3 regions of the Pseudomonas sp. GL_090 genome follow, and region 2 is predicted to be linked to each of the others. Evidence: predicted binding sites of a transcription regulator. Region 2 holds the regulator's gene; each other region holds the start of a gene.

What was found. The regulator sigma-54, encoded in region 2, starts transcription at its own class of promoters, with help from an activator protein. The targets are predictions, from matches to a motif close to ANTGGCATNNANNTTGCTNT.
Region 1: glnK (P-II family nitrogen regulator) is a predicted target of sigma-54. The motif match lies at 1,180-1,199, and genes of this name have one in related genera.
Region 3: flgB (flagellar basal body rod protein FlgB) is a predicted target of sigma-54. The motif match lies at 1,855-1,874, and genes of this name have one in related genera.

Annotation. Positions count from the first base shown of each region.
Region 1 covers NZ_CM174452.1:6,175,329-6,178,605, reverse strand. The annotation lists gene AC3ITA_RS28030 (BRO-N domain-containing protein) at 1-280, opposite strand, end outside; gene AC3ITA_RS28025 (accessory factor UbiK family protein) at 726-986, opposite strand; gene glnK (P-II family nitrogen regulator) at 1,395-1,733, shown strand; gene AC3ITA_RS28015 (ammonium transporter) at 1,769-3,106, shown strand.
Region 2 covers NZ_CM174452.1:957,740-961,016, forward strand. The annotation lists gene rapZ (RNase adapter RapZ) at 1-273, opposite strand, end outside; gene ptsN (PTS IIA-like nitrogen regulatory protein PtsN) at 276-740, opposite strand; gene hpf (ribosome hibernation-promoting factor, HPF/YfiA family) at 753-1,061, opposite strand; gene AC3ITA_RS04165 (RNA polymerase factor sigma-54) at 1,136-2,629, opposite strand; gene lptB (LPS export ABC transporter ATP-binding protein) at 2,876-3,277, opposite strand, start outside.
Region 3 covers NZ_CM174452.1:4,918,329-4,921,605, reverse strand. The annotation lists gene AC3ITA_RS22105 (chemotaxis protein CheV) at 1-712, shown strand, start outside; gene cheR (protein-glutamate O-methyltransferase CheR) at 725-1,552, shown strand; gene flgB (flagellar basal body rod protein FlgB) at 1,917-2,324, shown strand; gene flgC (flagellar basal body rod protein FlgC) at 2,328-2,771, shown strand; gene flgD (flagellar hook assembly protein FlgD) at 2,787-3,277, shown strand, end outside.

The sequences.
Region 1 (3,277 bases), 1.1 Mb from region 2:
CGCGTAAGGCTCGGTATTCGGGGCAGTAGTGATAGACCAGCAAGGCGTAGACGCCGGATTCGCTGATCAGCAGGGCGTTTTCGATGCGGCCGTGGATCAGGATTTTGGTGGTTTGATATTGGTCAGGATCGAGTTTCTGGACTAGGCGTTCGTTGAGATAGATGCGTAGTAGTCGGCCAAGGTCGCGAGCGCAGAGCCACGGTTGGTTTTGAAGGAGTAAGGCGTGGAGGTGAAGCTTGTGGCGGGTGAAGATGTGAGGGATTAGAAAGTTTTCTTCCATGGAGCAGTACCCAAGTTCGCTTGATAGATAACTGCCATTTATCGTCGCCAAACAATAAGGGTGGCAGCTGCGTGCGGGTTGGCGAACCGGCCAAGCGAATACCGGCAGACCTTAAGGTCTCCCACACACAGCCGCCATAATTCGAATCGAGATAATTGCCCGAAAACGGATGGTTGCGGTGCATTGCTTGGTTCCAGGTCGCCAAACCCAGTGCTGAATATTCAGCATTGGGATGAGCTTAGAGACCGGATACCTGGCGACGCAATCGGACGGCGGTGTGATGTTTGTAGGACGTTGCCGGGATTGTTGCGGGGCTGAAGATCAAAAGATCGTCCGAACGCGGCCCGAACCTTCGGCAGGTCCTACAGGTGAAGCGCAAGGTCGTTCCGACCTTCAATCGCGAGCAGGCTCGCTCCCACAGGGGGGCTGCATTTCACATCAGAATTTATTCGGTCGGCGGATTCAGCTTCGCTTCCAGCTCCGCCACTTTCGCTTCAAGGCTCTCCAGCCGCGCCCGCGTGCGCGCCAGCACAACCATCTGGCTATCGAATTCTTCCCGGCTCACCAGATCCAGTTTGCTGAAGCCACTCTGCAGCAACATCTTGAACTGGCTTTCGATTTCAGCTTTCGGCAGAGGCGTGTCGCCGCTGAAGAGGCGGGAGGCGGTGCCGGTGAGGGCGTCGAGGAAGTCTTTTGGCGCGAGCATGGGCAATGTCCTGGAAACAATGACGGGCAGTGTATCACGCAGTGTCTATAGTCATTTGCGCGGGCAAGGGATGCACGCTTTTCGCGCATGGGGACGGGCGGTGTCGCACCGTTGTTGTGCGTATCGCGTCGGCTGTTGTTGCGAAGTGGCAGTCATCTGCGGGTAAAGGCTTGAAAACAGTAGTTTTTGTGGAGATGGCAAGCTTTCTGCTTAGACCCTGATGACCCATGCACTGATGCAGTCACTGTGACGAACGCAGTGCGCCAAGCGAAGCGGGGGAGTGTTTCGTGAGGAGCGTCGGACGGGCAGGTCAGGGCCGACGATGCGTTACAAAGCCAGGCACTGCGCTTAGACTTGAGTCGGGTTTGTTTTCCTGGGGCAAGTCCACCAATTCGGGAGAGAGTTTTCATGAAGCTAGTCACTGCCATCATCAAGCCGTTCAAGCTGGACGACGTACGCGAGTCGCTGTCCGAGATCGGCGTGCAGGGCATTACCGTCACTGAAGTCAAAGGCTTTGGTCGGCAGAAGGGTCACACCGAGCTGTATCGCGGCGCGGAATACGTGGTCGATTTCCTGCCCAAGGTGAAGATCGACGTCGCCATCGACGACAAGGATCTGGACCGGGTAATCGAGGCCATCACCAAGGCTGCCAACACCGGCAAGATCGGTGACGGCAAGATCTTCGTGGTCAATCTGGAACAGGCGATTCGCATCCGTACCGGCGAAACCGATACCGACGCAATCTAAGCCGCCACAAACCCAACGCCCCAGGAGAAAACAATATGACTCTGCGTAAATTCGCAGGGCTAGGAGCCCTGTTGTCCATCGTAATGCCCAGCCTTGCTCTGGCGGCAGACGAAGTGGCGGCCCCGGTCCTCAACTCCGGCGACACCGCCTGGATGATGACCTCGACAGCCTTGGTGCTGTTCATGACCATTCCCGGCCTCGCGCTGTTCTACGGCGGCATGGTTCGGTCGAAAAACATTCTTTCCGTGATGATGCAGTGCTTCGCCATTACCGGTCTGATCAGCGTCCTGTGGGTCATCTATGGCTACAGCATCGCGTTCGATACCACGGGCATGGAGCAGGGCGTCGTCAACTTCAACTCCTTCTTCGGCGGCATGGGCAAGGCGTTCCTCGCCGGCATCACGCCAGCCAGCCTGACCGGCCCTGCGGCGCTGTTTCCCGAGGCGGTATTCGTCACCTTCCAGATGACCTTCGCGATCATCACCCCGGCGCTGATTGTCGGTGCGTTCGCCGAGCGGATGAAGTTCTCCGCGATGCTGGTGTTCATGGGTATCTGGTTCACCCTGGTGTATGCGCCGATCGCGCACATGGTCTGGTCCGGCAACGGTGGCCTGATGTGGGACTGGGGCGTGCTCGATTTCGCCGGCGGCACCGTGGTGCACATCAACGCCGGTGTGGCTGGTCTGGTTGCCTGCCTGGTGCTGGGCAAGCGCAAGGGCTTCCCGACCACGCCGATGGCGCCGCACAACCTCGGTTACACCCTGATGGGCGCGGCCATGCTGTGGGTCGGCTGGTTCGGTTTCAACGCCGGTTCCGCCGCTGCGGCCAACGGCACCGCCGGCATGGCGATGCTGGTGACTCAAATCGCTACCGCTGCTGCCGCACTGGGCTGGATGTTTGCCGAGTGGCTCACCCACGGCAAACCTAGCGCACTGGGCATCGCTTCGGGCGTGGTTGCCGGACTGGTGGCAATCACCCCGGCTGCCGGCACCGTTGGCCCGATGGGCGCGTTGGTTATCGGTCTGGCGGCTGGCGTGGTGTGCTTCTTCTGCGCCACCACCCTCAAGCGCAAGCTCGGCTATGACGATTCCCTGGACGCCTTTGGTGTGCACGGTATCGGCGGTATCCTCGGCGCAATCCTGACCGGTGTGTTCGCTGCTCCGTCCCTGGGTGGCTTCGGCACCGTGACCGACATCGCCGCACAAGTGTGGATTCAGTGCAAAGGCGTGGGCTTCACGGTGATCTACACCGCGATCGCTACCTACATCATCCTCAAGGTGCTGGATATGGTCATGGGCCTGCGCATCAACGAAGAAGAAGAAGCGGTCGGCATCGATCTGGCGCTTCACAACGAACGCGGCTACAACTTGTAAGCACGCGGATAAAAAACTTGCCCGGCTTGCCGGGCATTTTTTTGTCTGGAATTTGTCATTGAAGGCTGAGCTGAAAGGTTTTTTCCTACAGGTTTTACGATGTTTGCGTCGGGTGTTTTTGTGCAGCCAAAGGCTTACAGGATTGAAGGAATATTAGGGCCTTTGTTTTTT
Region 2 (3,277 bases):
GTCCAGGTACAGCACATCGCACTTGATGTGGCGGGCACGGACTTCCTCGAGCAGGTCGGGGAAACGTGACAGGTGGCTGGGCAGGTTGCGCGCGTCAATGGAAACGGCGACCAGCGGCTGCAACATCTCGGTATGAACCAGGGCGCGTTCGGCCAGCTCCGGCAGCAGACCGGCGGGCAGGTTGTCGATGCAGTAGTAGCCGTTGTCCTCAAGAACGTTGAGGGCGGTACTTTTACCTGAGCCGGAACGGCCACTGACGATGATCAAGCGCATGATTACTGACCGTTTTGCTCGTCCAGGACAACCTGATACAGGGCTTCGTTGCTTGCAGCACTTCGCAGCTTTTCGCGCACTTCCTTGCGGTCGAGCATGCTGGCGATCTGGCGCAGCAGCTCAAGGTGCGCATCGGTGGCGGCTTCCGGGACCAGCAGCACGAACAGCAGGTCAACCGGCGCGCCATCGATGGCGTCGAAATCGATAGGGGCGTCCAGGTGCATCAATGCACTGATGGGCGAAACACAGCCCTTGAGACGGCAATGTGGAATGGCGATGCCATTGCCAAACCCGGTGGAGCCGAGTTTTTCACGGGCGATCAGTGCCTCGAAGACATCTTGCATCTCCAGGGCCGGCACTTCGCGGGCGATCAGATTGGCAATTTGTTCGAGGGCTTTCTTTTTACTGCCTCCCGGCACGTTCACCAGGGAACGGCCGGGGGTCAGGATACTTTCAAGTCGGATCATGGGTAGGGAGTGTTAACGACCGGTTGCGCCCTGGAGGAGGCTCTGGGTCTTTTCCTTATGCTTTTTGAGTTGTTTATCCAGCTTGTCGGTGAGTGCGTCGATCGCGGCGTACATATCGGTATGTTCCGCGTTGGCGACCACTTCATTCCCGGGAATATGCAGCGTGGCTTCGATTTTCTGCTTCAGTTTTTCGACGGTCATCGTGACCTGCACATTAGTGATCTTGTCGAAATGTCGCTCCAATCGTTCGAGTTTTTCGCCGATGTAGGTGCGAAGAGGTTCGGTCACTTCCAGTTGGTGTCCACTGATGTTGACTTGCATACAGCTTCTCCTTCGTTGCCAGTGCATAAAGCGGTAGATCAGATGATCTACCACTGGAACGCTGTGGCGTGGCTCTACATCAACCGCTTGCGTTCGCTCGAAGGCGCGATCCCGAGGGATTCGCGGTACTTGGCGACGGTGCGGCGAGCCACCTGAATGCCTTGTGCCTCCAGTAAACCAGCGATCTTGCTGTCACTCAACGGCTTTTTCTGATTTTCCGCTGCAACCAGTTTTTTGATGATCGCCCGGATCGCCGTGGACGAGCATTCGCCGCCTTCGGAGGTGCTTACGTGACTGGAGAAAAAGTACTTCAGTTCATAAATGCCCCGGGGGGTGTGCATGAACTTCTGGGTGGTCACCCGTGAAATCGTCGATTCATGCATGCCTACCGCTTCGGCGATGTCATGCAGGACCAGCGGCTTCATGGCTTCGTCGCCATATTCGAGGAACCCGCGCTGATGCTCGACGATCTGGGTGGCAACCTTCATCAGGGTTTCATTGCGGCTTTGCAGGCTCTTGATGAACCAGCGGGCCTCCTGCAACTGATTGCGCATGAAGGTGTTGTCGGCACTGGTGTCGGCGCGGCGCACGAAACCGGCGTATTGGGCATTGACCCGCAGCCGTGGCACCGACTCCTGATTGAGCTCCACCAGCCAGCGCTCGTTGTCCTTGCGCACGATGACGTCAGGAACGACATACTCGGCTTCGGTGGACTCGATCTGCGAGCCCGGGCGCGGGTTGAGGCTCTGGACCAGTTCGATGACCTGGCGCAGTTCGTCTTCCTTGAGCTTCATGCGACGCATCAACTGGCTGTAGTCGCGGCTGCCAAGCAGGTCGATGTAATCGGTGACCAGGCGCTTGGCCTCGGCCAGCCAAGGGGTCTTGGCAGGCAGCTGGCGCAATTGCAGCAGCAGGCATTCGCCCAGGTTGCGGGCGCCGATGCCGGCAGGCTCGAATTGCTGGATGCGGTGCAGGACGGCTTCGATTTCGTCCAGTTCGATGTCCAGTTCCGGGTCGAAGGCTTCGAGGATCTCCTCGAGGGTTTCGTCCAGGTAACCTTGATTGTTGATGCAGTCGATCAGGGTCACGGCGATCAGGCGATCGGTGTCGGACATCGGGGCCAGGTTCAGTTGCCACAGCAAGTGGCTCTGCAGGCTTTCGCCGGCCGATGTGCGGGTGGTGAAGTCCCACTCGTCATCGTCGTTGCTGGGCAGGCTGCTGGCGCTGGTCTGGTAAACGTCTTCCCAGGCAGTATCGACGGGAAGTTCGTTGGGAATGCGTTCGTTCCAGTCGCCTTCCTCAAGGTTATCAACCGTAGGGGCGCTTTCCTGGTAGGAAGGTTCCTGAATATCCGTGTTGGGCTTTTGTTCGGCGTTGTCGGCCAAGGGGTCGGAGTTGTCGAAGTCGTCGCCTTCTTCCTGGCGTTCGAGCATCGGATTGGACTCCAGGGCCTCCTGGATTTCCTGTTGCAGGTCCAGGGTCGACAATTGGAGCAGGCGGATGGCCTGTTGCAGCTGCGGTGTCATCGTCAGCTGCTGGCCCATTCTCAAGACTAGCGATGGTTTCATGGCAGGGGCTTAACACCTTATTCGCCGGCGCACATGCGCCATCCACTACAGGGCGCCGGGGCGCCAAACTTAAGCAAATTATATGCCTGAAACTGAAGGATTTGCCTAGAGCGCTGTAACAATAAAAAACTATAAAGTTGTGTTGCTGCGCTGCCCTTGTCGGGGGCTGACCACGCTTGTCGGCACGAGGCGCTGGTGAGTGGGCCGGTCAGGTGCCCGGGCGACTGCCTGGGCACAGCTCAGCGCTTACAGGCGGAACTCATGGCCCAGATACACTTCCTTGACCAGATCGTTGGCCAGGATGGTCTCTGCGTCGCCTTCGGCGATCAGTTGACCGTCATTGACGATGTAGGCGGTTTCACAGATATCCAGGGTTTCACGAACGTTGTGGTCCGTGATCAGCACGCCAATGCCTTTGGCCTTGAGGTGGTGAATGATCTGCTTGATGTCGCCGACCGAAATCGGGTCCACGCCGGCGAAGGGTTCGTCGAGGAGGATGAATTTCGGGTTGGTGGCCAGGGCGCGGGCGATTTCCACGCGACGGCGCTCACCACCGGACAGGCTCATGCCCAGGTTGTCGCGGATGTGGCTGATGTGGAACTCCTGCAGCAGGCTTTCCAGCTCCTTGCGACGGCCGGCCTTGTCGAG
Region 3 (3,277 bases), 2.4 Mb from region 2:
GGACAAGCACAACCCCTTCGTGATCATCACGGAGTACAACACCAAGACCCAGGGTTTCCTGGTGCGTTCGGTGGAACGCATCGTCAACATGAACTGGGAGGAGATCCATCCGCCGCCCAAGGGAACCGGGCGCGATCATTACCTGACGGCGGTGACGCGGGTCGACAATCAGTTGGTCGAAATCATCGACGTCGAGAAGGTGCTGGCGGAAGTGGCGCCGACGCCGGAAGCGATTTCCGTCGGTGTGGTGGATGTCGAAACCCAGCACAAGGCGCTTTCGTTGCGCGTGCTGACGGTCGACGACTCGTCGGTGGCGCGCAAGCAGGTCACGCGTTGCCTGCAAACGGTCGGCGTCGAAGTGGTGGCGTTGAACGATGGTCGGCAGGCGCTGGACTACCTGCGCAAACTGGTCGACGAGGGCAAGAAGCCGGAAGAAGAGTTCCTGATGATGATCTCCGACATCGAGATGCCGGAGATGGACGGGTACACCCTGACGGCGGAAATCCGCAACGACCCGCGCATGCAAAAGCTTCATATCATCCTGCATACTTCGTTGTCGGGGGTATTCAATCAGGCGATGGTCAAGAAGGTCGGTGCCGATGACTTCCTGGCCAAGTTCCGTCCTGATGACCTGGCATCCCGGGTAGTCGACCGGATCAAAGCAGCAGATATCAGCCAGGGGCCCGTGTCCCTGGCAGTCAACACGATTTAAGAGGCGGCATCATTGTCTACGGGTAATTTGGATTTCGAACAGTTCCGGGTATTCCTGGAAAAAGCCTGTGGCATTTTGCTCGGTGAAAACAAGCAGTACCTGGTCTCCAGCCGTCTCAATAAACTGATGGAACAGCAAGGCATCAAGTCTTTGGGGGAACTGGTTCAGCGCATGCAGACCCAGCCGCGTAGCGGTTTGCGCGAGCAGGTGGTGGATGCCATGACCACCAACGAAACCCTGTGGTTTCGTGACACTTACCCGTTTGAAGTCTTGAAGAACAAGGTACTGCCCGAAGCGATCAAGGCCAGTCCCGGCCAGCGCCTGCGCATCTGGTCGGCAGCGTGCTCGTCGGGCCAGGAACCGTATTCGCTGTCGATGTCCATCGACGAGTTCGAACGGGTCAACATGGGCCAGTTGCGGATGGGGGTGCAGATTGTTGCCACCGACCTGTCCGGCACCATGCTGAACAACTGCAAGAACGGCGAGTACGACAGCCTGGCCATCGGCCGCGGTCTGTCGCCTGAGCGGCTGCAGCGTTACTTCGACCCGAAAGGGCCGGGGCGCTGGGCGATCAAGGCACCGATCAAGAGCCGTGTGGAATTTCGCTCGTTCAACCTGCTGGACAGCTACGCGGCCCTCGGCAAGTTCGACATCGTGTTTTGCCGCAACGTGTTGATCTACTTCTCCGCCGAGGTGAAGAAGGACATCCTGTTGCGCATCCACAGCACGTTGAAGCCGGGCGGTTACCTGTTCCTCGGTGCTTCCGAAGCGCTGAACGGCTTGCCGGATCATTACCAGATGGTCCAGTGCAGCCCGGGGATCATTTACCAGGCGAAGTGATTCTGTTGGTGTTGTCAAAAAAACGGGAGTCCTCAGGGGCTCCCGTTTTTTTGTCTGCTGATTTTTCGCCAGCACTGCATTCTCCTGTAGGAGCGAGCCTGCTCGCGATGGCGTCCTGACAGTTGAACTCAACTTTGCCAGATACACCGCTATCGCGAGCAGGCTCGCACACAGTGGCCGGTGGTGTTCTGAAAGGGTGAGGAGGCGGCAGAAAAGCGGCATGCGGCGGAAAACCGTTGCCGCTTTTCTGGCATTGCCGCGTTGCCATGTCCGGGAAAGCCCCGGTTTTCGGGGGTTTTTGAATTGGCATGGGGCTTGCTAAGTGGATCCTACGAAAAATCAGGTCACCCGAAGGTTTCCCGACATGAGCATCAGCTTCGATAAAGCGCTCGGTATCCACGAACAAGCCCTGGGCTTCCGCGCCCAGCGTGCCGAAGTCCTGGCCAATAACATTGCCAACGCCGATACCCCGAACTACAAGGCTCGGGACCTGGACTTCTCGAAAGTGCTCGCCGAGCAGAACGAGAAAACCAAAAGCGGCACCTTCGCCTTGAACATGACCAACAGCCGTCATATCGAGGCTGAAGGCCTGGGCAATGGCGACGAATCGTTGCTGTATCGCACGCCGATGCAACCGTCGATCGACCAGAACACCGTGGATGCTCAGCTCGAACAGTCGAACTACGCGGAAAACGCGATCGGCTTCCAGGCCAGCTTCACCCTGCTCAACAGCAAATTCAAAGGGCTGGTGTCAGCCCTGCGCGGAGAGTAAGCCATGTCTCTATCCAGTGTTTTCAACATTGCCGGTAGCGGCATGAGTGCGCAGACCACGCGCTTGAACACCGTCGCTTCGAACATCGCCAACGCCGAGACCGTCTCGTCGAGCATCGACCAGACCTACCGTGCGCGCCACCCGGTATTCGCCACCATGTTCCAGGGCGGGCAGAGCGGCGGCAGCGACTCGCTGTTCCAGAGCCAGGACGCCGCCGGTGAGGGCGTGCAGGTGCTGGGTGTGGTCGAAGACCAGAGCAACCTCGAAGCTCGCTACGAGCCGAACCATCCGGCGGCCGATGCCAAGGGTTACGTCTACTACCCGAACGTCAACGTGGTTGAAGAAATGGCCGACATGATTTCCGCGAGCCGTTCGTTCCAGACCAACGCCGAAATGATGAACACCGCCAAAACCATGATGCAGAAGGTCCTGACCCTCGGTCAGTGATAAGGGGCGACTCAGATGAGTGTTACCGATTCCACCAGTGGTTTGAGCCTCAAGGACATCCTGGCCAACTCTTCGGTCAAGACCACCACCACGACTGATGGTCTTGCGTCGGCAACCGGCAGCGCCACGGGCAACAAAGCTCTGGGCAAGGATGCATTCCTGCAGTTGCTGGTGACCCAGCTGAAAAACCAGAACCCGCTGGAGCCGCAAGACAACGGTGCTTTCGTGGCCCAGTTGGCGCAGTTCAGCAGCCTGGAAGGCATCACCTCGCTCAACGACACCGTGAGCGGGCTGGCCAGCAACTACAACTCGTCCCAGGCATTGCAGGCTTCTTCGCTGGTGGGGCGTTCGGTCATTGCACCCGGTGACAAGGCTGTGGTCGACACGTCGAAGAGCCTCAGCGGTACGGTGGTGGTGCCATCGTCGGTGGCCGCCGCGACCCTGAAGATCACTGATGCGGACGGCAAGACCGTACGCACCATCGACCTGGGTGCTCAGAAAGCAGG